DNA from 4 places in the Cupriavidus sp. YAF13 genome. Region 3 is predicted to be linked to each of the others. Evidence: predicted binding sites of a transcription regulator. Region 3 holds the regulator's gene; each other region holds the start of a gene.
What was found. The regulator sigma-54, encoded in region 3, starts transcription at its own class of promoters, with help from an activator protein. The targets are predictions, from matches to a motif close to TGGCANGNAANCTGCTTT.
Positions count from the first base shown of each region.

Region 1: AB4061_RS09275 (methanol/ethanol family PQQ-dependent dehydrogenase) is a predicted target of sigma-54. The motif match lies at 3,834-3,851, and genes of this name have one in related genera.
Region 2: atzF (allophanate hydrolase) is a predicted target of sigma-54. The motif match lies at 3,195-3,212, and genes of this name have one in related genera.
Region 4: AB4061_RS23730 (pilin) is a predicted target of sigma-54. The motif match lies at 3,520-3,537, and genes of this name have one in related genera.

Region 1 is NZ_JBFRDD010000008.1:70,179-75,788, forward strand. It holds gene AB4061_RS09260 (hypothetical protein) at 1-447, opposite strand, end outside; gene AB4061_RS09265 (substrate-binding domain-containing protein) at 464-1,345, opposite strand; gene AB4061_RS09270 (c-type cytochrome) at 1,390-1,797, opposite strand; gene AB4061_RS09275 (methanol/ethanol family PQQ-dependent dehydrogenase) at 1,896-3,704, opposite strand; gene AB4061_RS09280 (hypothetical protein) at 4,132-4,530, shown strand; gene AB4061_RS09285 (sigma-54-dependent Fis family transcriptional regulator) at 4,758-5,610, shown strand, end outside.
Region 2 is NZ_JBFRDD010000044.1:1,899-7,508, reverse strand. It holds gene uca (urea carboxylase) at 1-1,283, opposite strand, end outside; gene atzF (allophanate hydrolase) at 1,297-3,150, opposite strand; gene AB4061_RS29200 (LysR substrate-binding domain-containing protein) at 3,562-4,548, opposite strand; gene AB4061_RS29195 (tripartite tricarboxylate transporter substrate binding protein) at 4,695-5,610, shown strand, end outside.
Region 3 is NZ_JBFRDD010000006.1:139,846-145,455, forward strand. It holds gene hprK (HPr(Ser) kinase/phosphatase) at 1-258, opposite strand, end outside; gene ptsN (PTS IIA-like nitrogen regulatory protein PtsN) at 294-749, opposite strand; gene hpf (ribosome hibernation-promoting factor, HPF/YfiA family) at 1,132-1,482, opposite strand; gene AB4061_RS07460 (RNA polymerase factor sigma-54) at 1,532-3,007, opposite strand; gene lptB (LPS export ABC transporter ATP-binding protein) at 3,143-3,928, opposite strand; gene lptA (lipopolysaccharide transport periplasmic protein LptA) at 3,953-4,597, opposite strand; gene lptC (LPS export ABC transporter periplasmic protein LptC) at 4,652-5,278, opposite strand; gene AB4061_RS07480 (KpsF/GutQ family sugar-phosphate isomerase) at 5,294-5,610, opposite strand, start outside.
Region 4 is NZ_JBFRDD010000031.1:62,636-68,245, reverse strand. It holds gene AB4061_RS23745 (hypothetical protein) at 1-290, shown strand, start outside; gene AB4061_RS23740 (YMGG-like glycine zipper-containing protein) at 496-966, shown strand; gene AB4061_RS23735 (PglL family O-oligosaccharyltransferase) at 993-2,864, opposite strand; gene AB4061_RS23730 (pilin) at 2,976-3,431, opposite strand; gene AB4061_RS23725 (TerC family protein) at 3,815-4,510, opposite strand; gene sucD (succinate--CoA ligase subunit alpha) at 4,816-5,610, opposite strand, start outside.

The DNA.
Region 1 (5,610 bases), on a different contig from region 3:
CTGCCGCGCCGGCACCGGCTTGCCATCCAGCTCGGCCGTCACCGGGGTGATGGCCGGGCCCTGCGCCAGCGCGAGCCGGATCCGCTTCTGGAAATAACGCGGCTGGCCGCCGGTCAACTGGCGCATTTCGGCGATGTCCTTCTCCAGGAAATAGAGGATGACCGGATTGCCCCGCAGCGGCGCTTCGAGCGCGAACGGCATGGTGCCGGCCGCATCGCTGACGACCGCGCTCACGCCCTTGCCGCCGCGCGACAACCTGACGTGCACCTCCTCGCTGCCTGCCGGCGCCAGGCTGCCGCCCTTGTCGAAGCGGTAGACGAGATCGGCCGGCACCCGCACCGTCTTCAGGTGGTCGGCCATGAACAGCAACCGCTCCGCCGGCTTGATGGGATCGTCGGCGGCGCCGGCGGGCGCCGCCACGGCACCCGTGATGGCGCACAGCAGCACAGCGACGACACGCTGCCTAACGCCGGTTGGGGGACGGGCCCGCGACCGGATTGCCTTTGTCGTCCACCAGGGGAATCCGGTAGCTGGCGAGAATCGCATTGATCTTTTCCTGGTTGCCGGCAATCCAGCGATCCACTTCATCTTTCCACGCCTTCTCGCCAAAGCGCACGCCCATGGCGATCTCGTAATCGAACTTGAGTTGCGGATCGGGCCGGAACGGCACCATCACCCATTCGCCGGCGCCGGCATGCTGGCGGGCCAGGTAGCCGGCGATGGGTCCCCACAGGATAGCGATGTCGACCTTGTCGGCCAGCAGATCGCGCTCGACCACGCCACCCGGCACCTCGTCGGGATCACCACTCTGCTGCTGGTAGACCACGGCCTGCTCGAACAGCTTGTTGCGCAGCAGCCAGTCCACCGACGGCGCGCGCGAGAAGATGCCGAAGCGCAGCTTGCCCAGCGTTTCAGGCGGCAGCTTCAACAGGTCCTCCGGCGTGGCTACCTCGCGCAGCGCATCGCGCTGGCGGAACACCAGCGCATAGGTCGAATGCATATACGGCCGCGTGGTGGCCGTCAGCTCATAGTCCTTGGGCACGCCAACGATCAAGTCACATTTCCAGTTGCCGGTATCGGGATCCTTCGCCCGCAGCGTATTGCGCACGAAGCCCATGCGCTGCGGGAAGAAGGTGTAGGCCACCTCCCGGCCGAGATCGTGGGCCATGGCCTGTGCGATCTTGTTCTCGTAGCCTTCGCCGCGCTGGTTCGACGACGGCAGGCTGTTCGGGTCGGCACAGACCCGCAACAGCTTGTCCGCCGGCGGTGCCTGCGCCGCGCCTGGTGGCGCCGCCAACGCTCCAGCCAGCACCGTTGCCATCAGCGTCAGTCCCCGATTGCGCATCCGTCGACTCCTGTTTGCCGTTATCCGGCGCGCCGGCCCGGTCATCATTTGTCAGCCGGATAGACATGGCCCGGCTTGATCTTGCCATCGGAGCGGCCCTTGAGATAGGCATATAGGTTCTGCCAGTTCTTCTGCATCATCTCGGAGCCCCCGAAATTCGGCATGCCCTTGTCGATCCGGCCGTCCATCATCAGCTTGTGGAAATCGTCCATCGACAACTTCTTCAGCGACTCCACCAGCGAGGGACCGACCATGCCCTCCTGCTGCGCGCCGTGGCAGCGCTCGCACGCCATGGCGCGCCAGGTCTTCCAGCCTTGCAGGGTATTGGTGTCGACCTTGTTGCCTTCACTTACCTTATAGGGCGCCGCGGATTGCGTCGCGTCGCTCTTGCTTTGCGCGTCGCAAACGGTACAGGCCAGCAGGGCAAAAATCACCATTGAGGAACGGAACATCTCTTCAACTCCTTGTAGGGACGCTTGGCAGGCGGCCGCGCCGGGCCGCCGCTTCGCTTATTGCAGACTGCGTATCGTGGGGGTGAGCAAGACCGGCATCAGGTGGTAGGCAGCGCGAAGACGAACAGCGTGCCGCCGAGATCGGTGTACTTCGCCAGATCCTTGTAGCCGCCTACCGCGCCCAGACCTTCGTTCGCCTTCTCCAGCCCTGCCGCCATGCCAATGCCGGCCCATCCGCCGATGCCCGAATAGACGCCGACATATTGCTTGCCCTTGAACTGATACGTGAAGACGTTGCCGATGATGCCGGAGGGGGTCTTGAACTTCCACAGCTCCTTCCCGTCCTTGATATTGACGGCCTTCACATAGCCCTCAAGCGTGCCGTAGAAGGCAATATCACCCGCCGTCGCCAGCGCGCCCGACCAGACCGAGAAGCGCTCCGGCTTGGACCACAGGATCTTGCCGGCGGCGGCATCCCAGGCAATGAAATTGCCCATGCCGCCATGGCTCTTCGGCGTCGCGTACATCGACAGGGTCGCTCCTACATAGGGCTGGCCCGCGGTGTACTCGACCTGGAAGGGTTCATAGTCCATGCAGACGTGGTTGGTCGGCACCAGGAAAATGCCCGACTTGCGATCGTAGCTCATCGGCTGCTGGTCCTTGGTGCCGAGCGCCGACGGGCAGATGCCTTTGACGTCGACATCCGGGCCCGTGGTGGCGGGCGAGTACTTGGCGTTGACGATGGGGCGCCCGCTCTTCATGTCGATCTTGGATGCCCAGTTGATGGTCGGGTCGTATTTCTCCGCCACCAGCAATTCGCCGGTCTCGCGGTTGAGCGTGTAGCCGAAACCGTTGCGGTCCAGGTGCACCAGCGTGGGTACCTTCTTGCCCTTGATGTCCAGGTCGGCCAGCACGTTCTCGTTGACGCCGTCGTAGTCCCACTCGTCGTGCGGCGTCATCTGGTAGACCCACTTGGCCTTGCCGGTATCCAGGTCCCGCGCGAACAGCGTCATCGACCACTTGTTGTCGCCCGGGCGCTGCGCCGGATTCCACGTGCCCGGGTTGCCGCTGCCGTAGTAGACCAGGTTCAGCTTCGGATCGTAGGCATACCAGCCCCAGGTGGTGCCGCCGCCCAGCTTCCACTGGTCGCCCTTCCAGGTCTTGACCGAGGAGTCCTTGCCGACCGGCGCCATCTTGCCGTCGGTCCAGGTCATGGTGGTTGCAGGATCGAACAGCAGCTCGTTGTCGGGGCCGGTGCTAAAAGCGGTCCAGATCTTCTTGCCCGTCTTCAGGTCATAGGCGAGCAGGCGGCCGCGCACGCCGAATTCGCCGCCGGAGATGCCGGTGATGACTTTGTCCTTGAAGACGTGCGGGGCGTTGGTATTGGTCTCACCGACCTTGGGATCGCCGTTCTTGACGGTCCACATGACCTTGCCGGTCTTCGCATCGAGCGCCACCAGGGTGGTGTCGGCCTGCTGCAGCAGGATCTTGCCATCGCCGTAGGCCAGGCCGCGGTTGACGGTGTCGCAGCACATCACCGGCACCACGTTGTTTTCCTGCTTGGGCTCGTACTTCCACTTGAAAGACTGGTCCTTCAGGTTGATCGCGATCACCTTGTTCGGAAACGGCGAGTGGATGAACATCGTGTCGCCGATCACCAGCGGCGAGCCTTCGTGGCCTCGCAGCACGCCGGTGGACACCGTCCACGCAACCTGCAGGTTTTTCACGTTGCCGGCGTTGACCTGCTTGAGCTCGCTGTAACGATGGTTGGCATAGTCGCCAGCCTGTGCTGCCCAATTGGCCGGATTGGCCACCAGCTTGTCCAGCTCGGCATCCGCGCGTGCGGTAAATGACGCGGTGGCTGTGGCAAGCATCGCCATCCCCACCATCATGGTCCGGAATTTCATGTCTCCTCCGTCTTTCTTTACGTGACAAAGTCTGGATCCCGCTTCCTGCGCGCCGCCTCCGGCTCCTCAACTAAAACTGATTGCGCGGGTTGCGAACCTGGCAGCCGTCGGAAAGGTGCCGCGCAGGCTTCTGCACGATCCATGCCCGAGCCGCGCAGTCGCCGCTTGCATGGCGAGTGTGCGGTGGGTCTTGAGCGCTTCGTGCCCGGCAGGCAATCACGCTGCGTCGCCCGGCCGGCACGAAGCGCTCGCATTCGTTCCAGGCGGGGGTGCGAGGCCGGGACAATATGTGTCAGAACTGGACCAGAAAGACGGCGTAGCGGGTTCGCGCGGCACCGTGGCGGGATGGCGCGCGACTTGCATCGTTATTGGGACAAGATTGCACAAGACGTTCCACAGAAAGCGCACACTACGAGGAGACCCCCGCATGCAGCCCTCCATCTTCGGCCTCCGGCAGCTTGCCTGCGTGCTGGCGGCATTGTCCATGGCTCCCGCCGACGCGCAAACCGCTCAAGACCTGCCTGCCAACAACTACCCCACTACCGCCCGCGTCGAATATGTGGGCGAGTGCATGGCAAGAAACGGCGGTGCCTACGTGTACCTGCACAAGTGTTCGTGCGCGATCGACCGGATCGCGGCGCAACTGCCATATGACGAGTATGTCGAATCGTCTACCTTCGCCAAGTACGCCACGCTTGGCGGCGAAGGCGGCGCGATATTCCGCGATCCGGAATACGGCAAGCACGCCGCCAAGCGCTATCGCGGCATCCAGGACGATGCGCTGCGCGCCTGCGGTGTTTCGCTGGCGACGCGGGCCGCGCGCTGAATTCGGCGCCGCCGGGAAACCTGAGGGTTTCCGCCCCGTTGATGCGATCGGAAGTCCGGCCTATAGTGTCACCTCGTTACACAAGATCGGCTTCCATCCGCATAACTACAGGCGCCGGTTTCTTTATTGCATCGCAGCGATTGCACTGCGGCTATTGCATAGCAACAGTTCGCGCCACGCCAGATTGCACCGCACAAAAGAGCCCGCAGGCTAAAAGGAGGAGCTCGGTGACAACACTTCAGTCCGCCAGTCACCACGTCGCGCAGATTCTCAATGTCGTCAACGGACAGTTATGCGGCACGCAGAACAGCTCGGTGGTGACACGCTCCTGGGCGCGCTGCCTGCGGGACTTCCAGCTGGACCCTGCGCAGCAGCGCATGCCTCCGATCCTGACCCAGCCGGAGTTCAACGAGCGGCGCGACCGCATGAGCGACCTGATCGCCTGCGCCAAGCTGGAGATGACCACGCTCTACCAGCAGCTCGCCGATCCCGAGCTGGCCGTGGTGCTGACCGATATGGATGGCGTCATCGTGCATATGGTGTCGTCGGTCGGTTTCTCGCAGGACGTGGAACCCCTGGGTTTGCGCACCGGCGCGGTCTGGAGCGAGCGCGAGGCCGGCACTAACGGCATGGGCACCTGCCTGATCGAAGCCGAGCCTGTTGCGGTGCGTCAGAATGAACACTATTTCGCGCAGTACACCTCGCTGACGTGCTCGGCCTCGCCGATCTTCAACGATCGCGGCGAACTGACCGCCGTGCTCGACGTCACCAGCCGCTCGCCGCTGCTGCAGCAGCATTCGCTGGTGCTGGTCGGCATGTCCCGCCAGATGATTGAAAACCGCTTGATGGACGAGCGGTTCAAGCACGCGCACCAGATCCATTTCCACAGCCGCCCCGAACTCGTCAACACGCTGCACGAAGGCAAGCTCGCGATCGACGACAGCGGCAGGGTGCTGGCAGCCAATCGCAGCGCGCTGTTCCAGCTGGATTTTCGCTCGCTGTCTGCCCTGCTCGGCAAACAGATCGACGAATTGTTCAAGACCTCGCTCGACGAAATCCTGGCGCGGTGCGCGCGCAACT
Region 2 (5,610 bases), on a different contig from region 3:
TCGGGCGAGTCGACGATCTGGCGCAGGTAGTCCAGGTTGGTGGCGATGCCGCAGAGGCGCGTAGCGGCCAGCGCTGCTGCGAGCCTTGCGCGCGCGGCTTCGCGGGTGGGGCCGTGGACGATCAGCTTGGCCAGCAGCGGATCGTAAAAGGCGGACACCTCCGTGCCAGCCTCGACCCAGCCGTCGACGCGCACGCCGTCCGGAAACGCCACCTCGGTCAGCGTGCCCGGCGAGGGCTGGAACTGCTTGAGCGGATCCTCCGCATAGAGCCGCACCTCCATGGCCGTGCCCTGGGGCGGGCGGGAGATGGCATCCCAGTCCAGCGCATCGCCCGCGGCCACCTTCAGCATGCAGGCGACCAGGTCCAGCCCGGTGACCAGCTCGGTCACGGGATGTTCCACCTGCAGCCGGGTATTGACCTCCAGGAAGTAGAAATCCTCCCGCTCCACGTCGTAGATGAACTCCACCGTGCCGGCAGACCGGTAGCGCACCGATTCGCCCAGCTGGATCGCGGCCTGGTGCAGCGCGTGGCGCGTGGCCTCGCTCAAGTGCGGCGCCGGGGTTTCCTCCACCACCTTCTGGTTGCGGCGCTGCGTGGAGCAATCCCGCTCGCCCAGCGCCACCACGCGGCCCGCGCCATCGCCAAAGATCTGCACCTCGATATGCCGCGCGCGGTCCAGGCAGCGCTCGATAAAGGCGCCGCCATCCTTGAAGAACTGCTCGCCCAGCCGTTGCACGCTGTCAAAGGCCGCGCTCAGCTCGGCGTCATCAGCGCAACGCGACAGGCCGATGCCGCCCCCGCCGGCCGTGCTCTTTAGCATGACGGGATAGCCGATGCGCGCGGCCTCCCGCAGGGCCTCTTCCACGCTGGAGAGCAGGCCGGTGCCGGGCGTCATCGGCACCCCTGCTTCGGCCGCCAGCTCGCGCGCCCGGTGCTTGAGCCCGAACTCGCGGAGCTGGTGCGGCGTCGGGCCAATGAAAACCAGTCCCGCCGCCTCGCAGGCCTCGGCAAACTCCGCGCTCTCCGACAGAAAGCCGTAGCCCGGAAACACGGCTTGCGCACCGGTGTCCAACGCAGCTTGCAACACGCGCTCGGCCACCAGGTAGCTATCCGCCGCACGCTCGCCACCCAGCGGCACGGCCACATCGGCCAGCCGGGCATGCGCGGCATTGCGATCGGCATCCGAATACACGGCCACGCTCTTGATCCCCAGGGCACGCAAGGTGCGAATGGCGCGCACGGCGATCTCGCCACGATTGGCGATCAGTACGGTGTGGAACATCGGCGCTCCCGGATCAGTTCGCGCTGGCGTTTGCACTGGCGAGATAAGCGCGCCAGCCGCCAAATGCCGTGATATCGCGGGCGCCTTCCAGGCCCCGGGGTTCGCAGATGAACCCGGTGATCTGGCGGCCGTCTTCCAGCAGCAGCTTGCCGATGCCAAGGGGCGCGGGAATCTCCGCGACGAAGGCGCCAAAGCTGGCCAGTGGCACATCCCAGAGCTCGACTTCGATCGGCGCGCCCTGCCCCTTGCCGATATGCACCAGCCCGGGCTTGGGCGGGATCGAGTCCGCCAGCGCATAAAGCCGGTAGCACGGCGCCGTGCGGCAAGCCTCCACAAAGGCCGCGTGGCGCGTGAGCAGTTGATGGTTAAGCGGCATGCCGCTAAGGTGGGCGCCGACCACGGCCAGCCGCACCGACCCCGGCGTGACCGGCGTGGCGCGCGGTGCGCCAACGGGACAAGCCCGCCCGGTGGCGCCCAGCGGCAACGCTTGCGCCGCCTGCCACTGCCGGCCAAGACGGGCCAGCGCGCGGTCCGACCAGGCCGGGGCAATCAGCGTGATGCCCGCAGGCAGGCCATCCTCGCGCGCACCGGCCGGCAGCGCCAGCGCCGACAGGTCGGCCAGGTTGGTGAAGTTGGTATAGGTGCCAAGCCGCGCGTTCAGGCCGATCGGATCGTCTTGCACGGCGGCCAGCGTATAGATCGACGGCGCGCTCGGCACCACCAGCGCATCGACATTTGCCAGCGCCTGGTGGATAGCACGGGTCAGCGCCGCGCGCTGGTACTCGGCGCCAAACGCGTCCATCGCGCTATAGCGGCCCGCTTCCTCGACGATGACGCGAACGACCGGATCGATGGCTTCCGGCTGGCTGGCGTGAAGCTGGCCCACCGCCAGGAAGCGTTCGGCCACCCATGGCCCCTGGTAGAGCAGCGCGGCCAGCTCGGCGAATGGCGAAAAATCAATCGGCACCAGCTTGGCGCCCATGGCCTGCAAGTCCGCCTGCGCTTGCTTGAAACTGGCCTGCGCCTGCGTATCGCCAAAGAACACCAGCTCATCGGGAATGCCCAGCACGGGCGATGGCGCCAGCGCGGCAGGCGCGCACTGCGGATAGGTGCGCGAGTAAGGATCGTCGTGGTCGAAGCCGCCGGCGATCTCCGCCACCAGCGCGGCATCCTCGACCGTCAGCGCAAACACGGAGACGCAGTCCAGCGTGCGGCAAGCCGGCACCACGCCGGCGCTGGAGAGCCAGCCCCGGGTGGGCTTGAGGCCCACGATATTGTTGAATGCCGCGGGAATGCGCCCCGAGCCCGCCGTATCGGTCCCGAGTGAGAACGGCACCCAGCCGCGCGCCACCGAAGACGCCGAGCCCGAACTGGAGCCGCCGCTGACATATGCCGCATCGAAGCTGTTAGGCACCGCGCCGTAAGGCGAACGCACGCCCACCAGGCCGGTGGCGAACTGGTCCAGGTTAGCCTTGGCCACCACGATGGCCCCGGCCGCGCGCAGCCGCGCCACCGCGCCGGCATCGCGCTCGGCCACATACGCAAACGCGGGACACGCCGCCGTGGTGGGCCACCCCGCCACGTCGATGTTGTCTTTCACCACGAACGGCACGCCGTAGAGGGGAAACCCATCGAGCTTGCCGCCCGCTTCTTCAACGCGCGCCGCCAGCGCAGCCAGCTGGGCCTGCAACCGCGCCGCATCCAGGCGCGCGATCCACGCCGGGTCCGCTGCGTCCAGCGCCAGGAACGGCGCCAGCGCGTCCGCGGGCGAGGCGCCTTGCGTTCTGTAGAGCTGTTGCCACTCAGGCAGCGTTCGGCAACTGCCGAGGCTGGCGGCGGATCGGCGCAGAGGCGTCTTGCTGGTCATCGCTTGTATCCCGCGTTGTATACATGAAGGCGTTGCAGACCAACAAAGCAGGAGACATGCCATGTAAGACAAAAAAATAGATTCTTCTTACATGTCGAGGGAATCGGGATCAGGGCGCACTCGCGGGCCGAAGGCACATGCGCGGCACGCACCCGCGCCGCACCATGGGGCGGCGCGGGTGCGTACTATATCAGTGCCAGCTGGCAGGACGACGCCGCAATGTGGTGCGTCGTCCCGGCGCCTTAGAGCCGCACCTGCGAGGCCAGTTGCCCACGGTAGCTCACGCCAACGCTGACATTCGCCGCCGCGCCGGCTTCCACGCCGAGCTCGGCACGACGCGACGACGATCCCGGCGTTTCATGCTCTGGCGAAGTCCCTGCTAGCCACGCCGCGCTGATCGCGGCGGGCTGGCTAATTCGCGCGCCGCGGCGCGCGCGCCGGCTTTTTCGCGCCACCCGGCGGCGTGGCCAATTGCCCCGCCGCCGCGCGCAGGCATTCGACCAGCTGGATGCTGCTGGGCGTGGGCCGCCCCTCGCGCAGTGTGATCACGCCCACCGGCGGCAGCTCCAGCGCAACGTCCATCGGCAGGACATGGAAGCGGCCTTCCCGCTCGAACTGCTGCCCCACCGACCTGGCCAGGAAGCCCACGGCATCTAGCTGGGAGACGAAGGTGGTGATGGCAAGGTAGGACGACGACTCGATCAGGTCGGTTGGCGGCTGCAGGCCGTGGCGGTAGAACTCCTGCTCGATCTTGACCCGTAGCGAGGCCCATGGCGGCGGTACCACGCAAGGCATGCCGGCCAGGTCCGCCCAGCCCGGTGCACGCTGGCTTGCCAGCGCGTGGCCGCTGCGCACCACCGCTACCATCGGCTCGTTATAGAGCGGCTCGGTAATGAGGTCCGGTGCGGCGTAGCCAGGCTCCAGCCGCCCCACGATCAGGTCCAGTTCGCTGATGCGCAGCTTGGGCAGCAGGTGGGGCAGGTCGCCCTCCTCCACCAGCACGGTGGCCTGGGCCGAGCGCTGCTTGAGCAGGCCCACGGCTTGCGCCAGCAGCACCGGCAGGGCCGCGCCCATCGATCCCACCCGGGTGCGCCCGGCGGCGCCGCTGGCCTCCGCAGCGATCTCGTCGCGCGTGCGCTCGTATTGCGCCAGCACCGAGCGGGCAAAACGCACCAGCGACGCGCCCGCCGGCGTGGGCTCGGTGCCGCGCGTGGAACGCGTGAAGAGCGTCAGGCCCAGCGTCTTCTCCACCTCGGTGAGCATCTTGGAGACGGCTGGCTGGCTGACGGAGAGGAACTCGGCGGTGTGGCCGAGATGGCGAAACTCGTCCAGCGCCACCACCAGTTGCAGGTGGCGCAGCTTGATATTGGAGCGCAGGGCGCGGTCGATCTGGGGCATGGCGCGATTCTACTTAACTTTAAGGTTATGAAGCCATTCCGATGATTGATTGGATTGTTATGAACGGCTTTGCCACAATCCAGCCTGACCGGTGGACATTGCCACCAGCCCATGACTCCAATAACGACACCCTGCGAGGACGACACATGACCGCACCCCACGGCATCAACCACGGGCGGCGCCGACTGCTCATCAGCGGCGCCGCTGCCGCCACGGCTGCGACGGCTGGTAGTGCCGGCCTGTTGCTGCCGGGCCTCGCACGTGCCGCCGGCTATCCGGACCGGCCCATCACCTTCATTTGCCCGTGGCCCGTCGGCGGCACCGCCGACCAGTCCATGCGCGCGCTGTGCCAGGTGGCGTCCGGCGTACTCAAGCAATCCATCGTGGTGGAAAACCGCGCCGGCGCATCGGGCATGATCGGCACCAAGGCACTGGCCCGCGCCAAGCCGGACGGCTACACCATCGGCCAGGTGCCGATCTCGGTGACGCGCTTCTCGCAGCTAGGCATGCTGCAGCTGGACCCGCGCAGCGAGCTGACCTACCTGGCGCGCACCTCCGGCCAGACCTTCGGCATCGCAGTGCCGGCGAACTCGCGCTTCAAGTCGCTCAAGGACGTCGTGGCGGAAGCCAAGGCGCATCCCGGCAAGCTCACCTATGCGCATGCCGGCATCGGCGGCGCCACCCACGTGGGCATGGAGGAATTCGCGCAGGCCGCCGGTGTGCGCTTCAATGCCATTGCCTACAAGGGCGGCGCGCAGGCCTTGCAGGACGTGCTCGCCGGACAGGTCGACCTGCTGGCCGATTCCAGCTCCTGGGCACCCCACGTGGAAGCCGGCAAGCTGCGCCTGCTGGCCACCTGGGGCGACCAGCGCACGCCGCGCTTCAAGGACACGCCGACGCTCAAGGAACTGGGCTACAACGTGGTGGTGGAAGCGCCCAACGGCATCGGCGCGCCCGTCGGCCTGGATCCCACGGTGGAAAAGAAGCTGCGCGACGCCTTCCGCCAGGCCGTGGCCAGCAAGGAATTCCAGCAGGTCGCGGCCCGCATCGACGCGCCGGTGA
Region 3 (5,610 bases):
CAGCTCGCCCATCTGGCGCTTGCGCATCTCGTCATCGAGGCGCTGGTAATACGTGATTTCGGGCTTGCCCAGCACCTGGATCCGGTTCGGGTGGATCAGGTTCAAGTGGCCGACGAGATCGGCCGCGGACGTGGCTTCACGCGCAAACTCGACATCGAAGGCGCGGTCCGCACCCTCCAGTCCTGCTACCCAGGAGAGTTTGATATCGGCTGCGTTGTCGTCGAAGATCGACTGCGAGGTGACGCCAGTGAGTTCCATTCGGGTGCTTTCAGGGGCGGGCTTTCAGTGCCGGATCAAGGGTGCCATTGCGTCAGCAACTGGTGCACGTCGTCGGGGGTGGGCAGGGTAGCCAGTCCTTCGCGCATCTCGCGGTCGGACAGCAACTGGGCGATCTCGGAGAGAATTTCCAGATGCTGCTGGGTGGCCTGTTCGGGCACCAGCAGGAAGATCAGCAGCGCGACCGGCTTGCCGTCGGGCGACTCGAAGGGGATCGGCTCGGCCAGGCGCATGAAGGCGGCCAGTGGCTGCTTCAGTCCCTTGATACGGCCGTGGGGGATTGCAACCCCCGCGCCTAGGCCGGTGGACCCCAGCGACTCGCGGGCGAACAGGTTGTCGGTCACGGTCGCGCGCGCTACGCCATGGTTGTTCTCGAAGAGGAGCCCGGCCTGTTCGAACACGCGCTTCTTGCTGGTGACGCTGACGTCGAGGTTGATGTTGCCGGGTGGCAGCAATTTAGCCAAACGATTCATGTGGAATGCGCAGGGTTTTCTAGTAAGCAGGCCCGGGGCCAGGAGGCGTCCCGCCGGGCGGAAAGTGGATAAAAACCAAGGCCCGAGGTTTCCACCGGTTGTCCCCCATGCCGGTGTCGGGCGTCTGGCCATTATAGAGCAGGCCCGCTTCCGCTTTGTGCATTGCAATGGCCGATGCGCTCAAGCGGTGCTGCATGCACCGGAATGGCTAGGCCAGTCAACTATGTATTGCACAGCATACACCGGTACATATGCGTTGCGGAATCCCCTGTGTGCCCCGATTGGGTAGGCCGCAATGAAAAAGCCGCGCTCTGGGCGCGGCTTGATTCCATTTTTCAAGGGACTGACACCGACGGCCCGGTATGTGGGCCGTCAGGCACGGTCATTGCTGCATCTGCGATGCGGCCATCTGATACTTGACCGCTTCACGGTCGTGGCTCTGCACGCGATCCTTGTGGCGAATCACCTGCCGGTCGAGCTTGTCGACCAGTGCGTCGATAGCGGCATACAGGTCTTCATGATGCGCTTCGACAAAGATGTCCTTGCCCTTGAGATGTAGATTGATTTCCGCGTACTGCCGCCGGTCCTTTTCTTTTGTATTGTCGACAGAGAGCAGCACACTTACGCCAATGACTTGATCGAAATGCCTGACGATACGCTCCAGTTTCGTTTCCACGTACTCACGCAGAGGGGGCGTGATGTCCAAGTGGTGTCCACTGATCTTGAAGTTCATAGCGTTTCTCCTTCTGAAAGAGCTGCATCAGGCAGGCGATGCAGCTCGGCTACAAAGTCTTACGGAGATTGACCGCGGGAATCTTGAGCGCTTCGCGGTATTTGGCAACGGTACGCCGTGCTACCACAAAGCCTTGCTCGCCGAGCAATTCGGCAATCCGGCTGTCGGACAAGGGGTTCCTAGCGTCTTCGGCTCCTATCAATTGCTTGATCAACGCACGGATTGCCGTTGATGAGGCCGCGCCGCCGGTTTCTGTGGATATGTGAGAGCCGAAAAAATACTTCAGCTCGAAAGTCCCCATCGGCGTTGCCATGTATTTATTGGTAGTCACCCGAGAGATGGTGGACTCGTGTAAACCCAGTGTATCGGCAATCTCCCGCAAAACCAAGGGGCGCATCGCAATTTCACCGTGGGTGAAGAAGTTCTTTTGACGTTCGACAATGGCTTGTGCGACGCGCAATATCGTGTCGAACCTTTGCTGGATATTCTTGATCAACCAGCGTGCTTCCTGCAGCTTTTGCTGCAATCCGGCCGCGCCTGCATCGCCTTTTGCACCGCGCAAAATCTGCGCGTACATGTCGTTGATGCGTAGCCGCGGCATCACATCCGGGTTTAGGTGGGCGATCCATCCGCCGCTCAACTTTCGAACAAAAACATCGGGCACCACGAAATCCGCTTCTGGCCGGCTGTAGGCATGGCCGGGATAGGGCGCGAGCGAGCGGATCAGTTCATGGGCGGCCTTGAGTTCCGGCTCGTCCACTTGCAGCGCCTTTTTAAGGCGCGTGTAATCGCGCACCGCCAGCAGCTCGAGGTGGTTGGTGACGATGCTCAGCGCCAGTTCGCGCTGCGGATGCTTGAGCCTGCGCAATTGCAGCGCCAGGCACTCGGCGGCGTTGCGTGCCCCGACGCCCGGCGGATCGAAGCTCTGCAGCAGCGTGAGCACAGCCTGGATCTCGTCGACCTCGAACTCGAGCTCCTCCGGCAGCTCGCTGCAGATTTCCTCGAGCGTCGTGCTCAGGTAGCCATCATCGTCCAGGGATTCGACCAGAAAGATAGCCAGCCCCTTGTCGCGCAGGGAAATCTTGAGCGGCGCCAGCTGTTCCATGAGGTGTTCACGCAGCGTGGGCTCGGCGTCGCGCAGCTGCATCGGGGTCTTTTCGTCGTCTTCGCCTTGCGGGCGGCGGGCGAAGTCGTCCAGGCTCCAGTCGCTGCCGTAATCCTCGTTGCTGTCGGAGTAGCTGTCGTCGGCTTCGGGGGCGCCATCCGGGCGGTTCTCGCTGGTGCCCTGGCCATCGGCGGGCGCCGGCGCGGGCGCGCTCTGCAGGTTCACCGAGCCGTCCGAAGACACGCGCAACGGGCTGTCCAGCCAGTCGTTCTCACGCTCGAGCAAGGGGTTCTCGGTCAGCGCCTGTTCCACTTCCTGCTGCAGTTCAAGCGTGGACAGTTGCAGCAGCCGGATCGACTGCTGGAGTTGCGGCGTAAGCGCGAGATGCTGCGAGAGGCGGAGCTGTAGCGACGGTTTCATGCGACCTATTTTATGCTCAACTTCCGTACTGATGGAACGGAAATTGCTATCGCTGGTGTCGCTATGATCGTTTGAAGGATAAAAGGCGACACCGAAGCCGCCCGGGGGCCGATGCGCGGCAGGCGCCACGCGCCCTTACATGCGGAAGTTCTCGCCCAGGTAGACCTTGCGCACCGACTCGTTGGCGATGATGTCCTCAGGCTGCCCGGACGCCAGCACCGCGCCTTCGCTGATGATGTAGGCGTGGTCGCAGATGCCCAGCGTCTCGCGCACGTTGTGGTCGGTGATCAGCACGCCGATATTGCGTGCCTTGAGGAAGCTGACGATGCGCTGGATTTCGCCTACCGCGATCGGGTCGACACCGGCGAAGGGCTCGTCGAGCAGGATGAAGCGCGGCGCGGAGGCCAGCGCGCGGGCGATTTCCACGCGGCGGCGCTCGCCGCCGGACAGCGATAGCGCCGGGTTGTCGCGCAGGTGGGCAATCTGCAGGTCATCCAGCAGGGTGTCCAGCCGGCGCTCGATCTCGGCCTTGCCCAGGGGTTTGCCATCGTTGAGCTGCAGCTCCAGCACCGCGCGGATGTTCTCCTGCACATTGAGCTTGCGGAACACCGAGGCTTCCTGCGGCAGGTAGGACAGGCCCATGCGCGCTCGCTCATGGATGGCCAGGCCGCTGATGTGCTTGTCGTCGAGCACGATATCGCCCTCGTCCAGCGCCACCAGCCCCACGATCATGTAGAACGACGTGGTCTTGCCCGCGCCGTTGGGGCCCAGCAAGCCGACCACCTCGCCGCTCTTCACGTCGAGCGACACGTCCTTGACCACGGTGCGCGAGCCGTAGCGCTTCTTCAGGTGGCGCACGACCAGCGTGCTGCTGTCCTTCAGGGTGGCGGGCTGGGACGGTGCGGTTTGGGTAGCGGTCATGAAGGTGAAGTCAGAATCCGTGGGTCAGGGGTTGACGGGAGCCGTGGCCGGCTTGAGCGGCAGCGGGTTGGCTGCGGCACCGCTGGCGGGCTGCTCCTGGCGCGGCGACAGCACGGCGCGCACGCGGCCCGACGGGCTGCCCGCGGTCGCGTTCTCGGCGCCGCCGCTGGCCGTGTAGAACTCGTTGCGGCTGTCATAGGTGATCACCGCGCCGCGGATCTCGTCGACCAGCTTGGCGCCGGCCAGGCGAGCCATGCGGGCGCGCCCGATCAGCTTGGACAACTCCTGCTTGCCGTCATATTCGATGCGGTCGCCCCAGCCGTCGATGTACTCGTCGACGTTGTCGCGCTTCTGGCGGATATAGGCTTGCTTGCCGCCCTTAGAGGTCGCGACCGCGTACTGGTAGCCCTCGGGATCGGTACGGACTTCGGCCGCGTCGGATTTGAGCACCATGGTGCCTTTGGTCAGCACCACGTTGCCGGTCAGTACATAGACCTGCTTGACGTCATCGTAGCTGGCATTGTCGGCCTCCAGGACCAGCGGCTTTTCGCGGTCGGCCTTTTCGGCGCTGGCGGGCGCGGCCAGCGTGAGGCCAAGGACGGCGGCCAGCGTCAGCAAAGCGGCCGTGCTGCGGCGCAGACAGGACGAAGTCGTCGGGAATGGATTCATGTTGGCGTGATGGCGGTTGACGCGGGCGGCTGGTGCCCGCGGGCGGCTTCAGGGCTACTTCGCGGGACTTGCCGGCGGCGGCCCCGTGATGATGGTGCCGCGTACGTTACCCAGCAATTGTACTTCGCGAGTGACATTGTTGAAGACCAGGCCGTTGGCGGTCATCACCGACGGGCCGCGGGTCAGCTTGACAGCCTTGTCGGTCTTGACGATGTCATCGTTCACCAGCACCTGGAAATACTCCGAGGCGGCCGTCATCTGTGGGTCCTTGGCAGGCTCGGGGCCCTGGGCACGCACGATGAAGGCATTGCCGAACAGGTCGATGACCGAGCCTTCCGCGTTCATTGTGCCGCGATCGGAGTGGCCGGTGACGGGCGGACGGTCGATTTCGTAGGAGCGCATGGCCGGGCGCGTCACTTCGTAGGTCTGGTCGTCCTCGAAGTGGATCATCTTGTCGCCGGTGAAGCGCAGCTTGGTGTTGCCGTCCTCGGCAAGCTCGGTCGCGGAAAAACGGATCATGTAGTAATCCGGTTCATGCTTCTTGCCTACCGTCCCGGTGTCCGCTTCTTTCGGGGAGTTGACCTGCACCAGCCAGAAGGTGCTGCCCGCCACCAGTGCCATCAGCAGCAGGGGCAGGGCTCGCATGGCAAGCCGGCTCAGGGAGGACAGGATTTCCCGCATGGGCATGGGCTGGCCTCAGATGACCTTGGCGCGGGTCAGGTCGTGGATGTGGAGCGCGCCGACCAGGCGCCGCTCCGCGTCGACCACCAGCATCTGGTTGATGCGGTTCGCCTCCATCACCTGCACGGCTTCCACGGCCAGCTGGTCCGGCCCGACGGTATGCGGTGTGCGGTGCATGACCTCGCTGATGGGTACGGTCTTCCAGTCACGCGGGGTTTCGAGCAGGCGGCGCAGGTCGCCATCGGTGAAGACGCCGATCAGGCGGTCGTCCGGGTCCACCACCGCGGTCATTGCCATGCCTTTGCGGGTGATTTCCATCAGGGCCTGTGCCA
Region 4 (5,610 bases), on a different contig from region 3:
ATATCGGCCCCGGATTCGGCTACGGCTACGGGTGGGGCTACCCCTACCCGTACTACTACCCGCCCGGCTACGCCTATGGGCCCGCGGTCGTCGGGGTACCTGCGGCGCCGGCGCAGTACATCGAGCAGGACCAGGACGGCACGATGGAAATGGACAGCGGCGGTGTCGCGGCACCCGCGCCCCAGCAGCAGGCGTACTGGTATCACTGCGCGCGGCCTGACGGCTACTACCCGTATATCAAGGCCTGCCCCGGCGGCTGGCGGAAGGTGCCGGCACAGCCACCCGCCTAGCGCCTGCTGTGTGATTGATGCCCGCCTGATTTCCACCTGACGCCTGACAGACGGGCAAGCTGAATGCCCGAAGCGCTCACGGCGCGCTGCGCCGGCGTGCGCGGACCATGATCGATGACCGAGGTACCGAGGTGCCGAGATGAAAGTCCTAAACCACTTCAACCGCCCCAGCCTGCCAATCTTGCTGAGCCTGCCGCTCGCGGCGATGGTGCTGGCCGGATGCGCAGTGATGCCCAGCGGGCCAAGCGTGATGGTGCTGCCGGGCACCGGGAAGAACTTCGACCAGTTCCGGGCTGACGACAACAACTGCCGCCAGTTCGCCTTTGGACAGGTGGGTGGCGTCACCGCCAACCAGGCGGCCACCAATAGCGCGGTAGGCAGCGCCGTGGTGGGCACCGCGCTGGGCGCAGCGGCCGGCGCGGCCTTCAATGGCGGCTCGGGCGCGGCGGTGGGCGCGGGTGTCGGCCTGCTCACCGGCGCGGCGGTAGGGGCAGGCAACGCCCAATATGCCGGCTATGGCAGCCAGCGCCAGTACGACGCGGCGTATGTGCAATGCATGTACGCAAGCGGCAACCGGGTGCCGGTCTACGGTCACATGGCCTCGGCCCCGCGTCCGGTGGCCGCGCCAACGTACTACTATCCGCCACCGCCGCCCCCGGGCTACGCGCCGCAATAGCCCGGCGCGGCGCAGCTTAGCAAGGCTCACTCCGGTTTGCGTTTGGCGCGCAGCTGCACCCAGTCGCAGAAATCCCGCGGCTGCGCCGCCGCGTCGACTTCGGCGCAGGCGCGGGCGAGCGCCGCGAACTGGTTAGCCTCGTCCCCCGCAAAGTAGAAGCGCAGGCGCTCCAGCCACGCCCGGGCCTGTACCGGGTCACCGGTCAGCGCCATCAGCCAGGCGGTGCGCGAGATCAGCGTCGGCGTCGGCAGCAGGTGTACGGCGGCGATATGGGGCCCAAGCAACCGCGCGGCGTTCTCCGGCGTGATCTTGGCCTCCTCGATTGCGTCCGACGCGGCAGCCTGCCGAAACCAGAAGTTCGGCATCGGCAATGCGGCCCGGCGCTCGGCACGGGCGTACTCGCGCGCCTCCGCACGGCGGTAGTCCTGCCACATTGTCGTCAGGATGGCTGCCGCCACGCCGGCGAATGCCAGGCCCGCCAGCACGGCAAACCCGCGCGGCACGCGCAGGCGGCCGAACCCCGACGGCTCCAGCCAGCCCAGCATGAAGCAGAACGGCAGCACGAAATACAAGTAGTGCAGCGGGTACTCCAGCATCGAATGCGCGCACAGCATCGCCAGCCAGGTCAGCACCAGCCCCGTCTGCGCGCGCTCGCGCGCGTCCCCGCGCCACAAGCGCTGGCGCGCCACGCGCCATAGCCACGCCAGCAGGCTCAGGAACACGCCCGCCGCGCCGATCACGCCCATCTTGGCCAACATATCCAGCACGGCATTGTGCGCATGCAGCGACATCTCGACTTTCACGCCCACCCGCGCGAGCTGCTGGAACTGCGCCCAGCCATACTCACCCCAGCCCACCCCAAGCCACGGATGGGCGCGGAACATCGCCCACGCGTGCGTCCACATCGCGGCGCGCCACGAGAGCTGGTCGCCCCCCTGCATCTGCGCCACGGTATCGAAGAGGCGCCAGTCCATTGCCTGCCCGGCGCTCTTGATCGCCGGCTGCAAGAGCAGCAGCAAAACCACCATGGCCACCGCGGCAAACACCAGCCCGGCGGGACGCCGCATGGGGTTGCGCCCGGCGTGGCCAGCGCGCTGCATGGCGCCTGCGAATCCGCCCAGCTCACCGGTGCTGCCAAACGCCGCCCCGCCCCGCGCCATCCAGGCAGCCACCAGCGCATAAACCGCCGCCAGCCCCACATGCAACACACCGGTGCGCGAGCCGGACAGCACGATCCCGCTCACCAATAGCACCGCCGCCGCCAGCCAGGCCGGCACCCGCAACCACCCGCGCGCCGCCAGCCAGACCGCCGCCGCCAGCGCAATGCCCGCAACCGTAGCTTGGTGATTGGGCTGGTTCAGGTTGCCCCACAAGCGGCGGTTGTCATCGTAAAAGTAAGTGGACACCATCCCCAGCGTGTCGGGCTCCAGGCCAAACACCTGCACCCATTGCGCCAGCGTGCCCAGCAACCCCGCCACCAGCCAGGCGATGGCCAGCACATCCACCATCGCCTGCCGCTCCACGGACGACGCAGCACGGCCCTGGCGCCAGGCAGCCCACATTACCGCCGCGCCCAGCGCCAGCGAGAGTTCGGTCAGCAACCGGCTGCCCGACACATCGGCCATGCCGGTCAGCGTTTGCGTGATGCCGGTGGCGATCAGCCAGAGGGGAAAGAGGACGATCCAGGGGAACTGGGCAGGGGCGGCCTGGTAGGCCGTGCTCCTGCCCTGCCGCTGTGCCGAGGCGCCCAGCACGATGACGGCAAGCACGAACAGCAATGCGGAAGTCCATTCGCCGTAGAAGGTGGCGAGGGGGAGCGTGTGCCGGGAGACCAGCAGCGGTAGCGTGACGGCTACGGCCAGGAAGCTGAGAGGGATGGCTGACCGGGAGGGCAGCATGTGGGGTGCCTTGTTATGCCTTATTGGCAAAAGGCGGATGATAGCTTGGGGAGCGGGGAAAGAAAAAGCGCCCGAAGGCGCTTCTTGGTAATTAAAGCAAACCTAAAGTCGTTAAACGCCAGTTTGCGCCTTGCTGCAGGTCGTAGTGGCCAGTGTCCAACTCACTGAGGTGGCCGCAATGGCAGGCGTAACGGTCACCACGCAAGAGCCCACTGCAGCCGTACCAGTGATCGTGATCACTCCTCCGGTATAGGCAACGCTAGCTGCGTACTTAGATGCAGGCACCGTGGCAAATCCACCACCTGCCGTACTTCCCAAACCGGCAGCGCCCAATGCATCGCACGGTGCGGCGGCAGCGCCCGCAGCTTGGACATTATTTTGAACGCACTCTGCAATAGCCTGCTTCAACGAGGCGATGGAAGTAACATTCTCCGTCCAACGAGCACGCGTCACATAGTCCTGATATTGCGGAATAGCAATCGCCGCCAAAATACCGATAATCGCAACCACGATCATCAGTTCGATCAGCGTGAAGCCCTTCTGGACTCGGCGGCCCAGTTTTTTCATTTGTTGCACCCGTTGTTGCATGATTGACCCCTCGAAGGAATTTTAGATACAAATCGAAACATTCTGTTTCATGTGATGCCGTCAGTTCTTAGCACTTAGCGTGCCAGCGCCGGCAAGTCTTGATGTCTCGTCGGCGAGTGACAATTTTCGCCACTTCAGGCCCTTCCGGGTGTTGATCCCGCGCAAATTTTGTCACCAAGTATGACGCAGAGGGTCAGTAAGTCGATGTTTTAGCTTAAGTCAGTCTGAAATCGCACTGACATCACGGCCATTTCCGCGCCGTGGTCTGCGCGGCAACCCAAAAAACAAAACGGGCAGTTCCCGGGCCGCCCGTTTTTCCGGCGGCGCCCCCGACGGGGACCCCACCTACCCGACAAAGTGCGTCAGGCCGTCTGTGGCGCTCGCTTATTCAGCAGCTTGCCAACCACCACCACCAGCGCGGCGCCGATCACGCCGAACACCAGGTGGGCATGCGGCACGTGCATCTCGAACCATGCGGCGTCTACCGGGTCGCTGACCAGCATTTCACCGGCCAGGTAGCCCAGCAGCGCGGCGCCCAGCACGATGATGATGGGGAAGCGGTCCATGACCTTGAGCAGGATGGTGCTGCCGAACACGATCAGGGGGATCGACAGGCCCAGGCCCAGGATCAGCAGCATCAGCTGGCTGCCTTCCGGTCCCTTCTGCGCCGCGGCGGCCACGGCCACCACGTTGTCGAGCGACATCACCAGGTCGGCGATCAGGATGGTGCGGATCGCGGCCCAGATGTTGTCCTTGGCCGAGTGGCCTTCTTCGTCGTCATCGCCGGTGAGCAGCTGCACGCCGATGTAGACCAGCAGGATGGCGCCGACGATCTTCAGGTACGGCAGGCTCAGCAGCTTGACCGCGGCTACCGTCAGCACCACCCGCATGATGATGGCGGCGGCGCTGCCCCAGAAGATGGCCTTCTTCTGCTGGGCGGGCGGGAGGTTGCGGGAGGCCAGCGCGATCACCACGGCGTTGTCGCCGGATAGCACGATGTTGGTCAGGATAATGGATCCCAACGCGATCCAGAAAGCGGTGGAGGACAGCAGTTCCACGGTAAAGCTCCTCGAATTTCTTAAATTATGATTCTAACGCCACATGACACCGCCAAAAACTGCGGCGCCTGCGGAATTTCGGATGTCTGAGTCTTCAGACATGAAGATTTACCGTATCAAGCTTTCGATTCGGTTTCAATCGGCATGTCGCACACCTTGGGAGATACCCTAGGTAACGGTACTCCAGAATGACATGCCCCCGCACGCAGGCGGGGGCATGGAGAGCCGGTGTGCGGTCGCAGTCATGCGAGCGCGCCGGCTCCGGCAAGCTTTCCCGCCCGGAGGCGGGAGGCTGCAAATCGGTATTACAGGATCGACTTGAGCAGGCGAGCCATTTCCGACGGGTTCTTGGTGACCTTGATACCGCAGGCTTCCATGATTTCCAGCTTGGCTTGCGCCGTGTCGGCACCGCCCGAGATCAGCGCGCCGGCGTGGCCCATGCGCTTGCCCGGAGGCGCGGTCACGCCAGCGATGAAGCCAACCACCGGCTTCTTCATGTTTTCCTTGATCCAGTAAGCCGCGTTGGCTTCGTCCGGACCACCGATTTCGCCGATCATGACCACGGCGTCCGTTTCGGGATCGTCGTTGAACATCTTCATGATGTCGATGTGCTTCAGGCCGTTGATGGGGTCGCCACCAATGCCCACTGCCGACGACTGGCCCATGCCCAGCGCGGTCAGCTGACCGACTGCTTCATAGGTCAGCGTGCCCGAGCGCGACACCACGCCGATGCGGCCCTTGCGGTGGATGTGGCCCGGCATGATGCCGATCTTGATTTCGTCAGGCGTGATCAGGCCCGGGCAGTTCGGTCCCAGCAACAGGGTCTTCTTGTTGCCCTTGGCCATCTTGTCCTTGAGCTCCATCATGTCGCGCACGGGGATGCCTTCGGTGATGCAGACCACCAGGTCCAGGTCAGCGTCAACGGCTTCCCAGATGGCGGCAGCGGCGCCTGCGGGCGGCACGTAGATCACGGACACGGTGGCGCCGGTCGATGCCTTGGCATCCTTGACGCTTGCGTAGATGGGAATGCCTTCGAAGTCTTCGCCCGCTTTCTTCGGGTTCACGCCGGCAACGAAGCAGTTCTTGCCGTTGGCATAGTC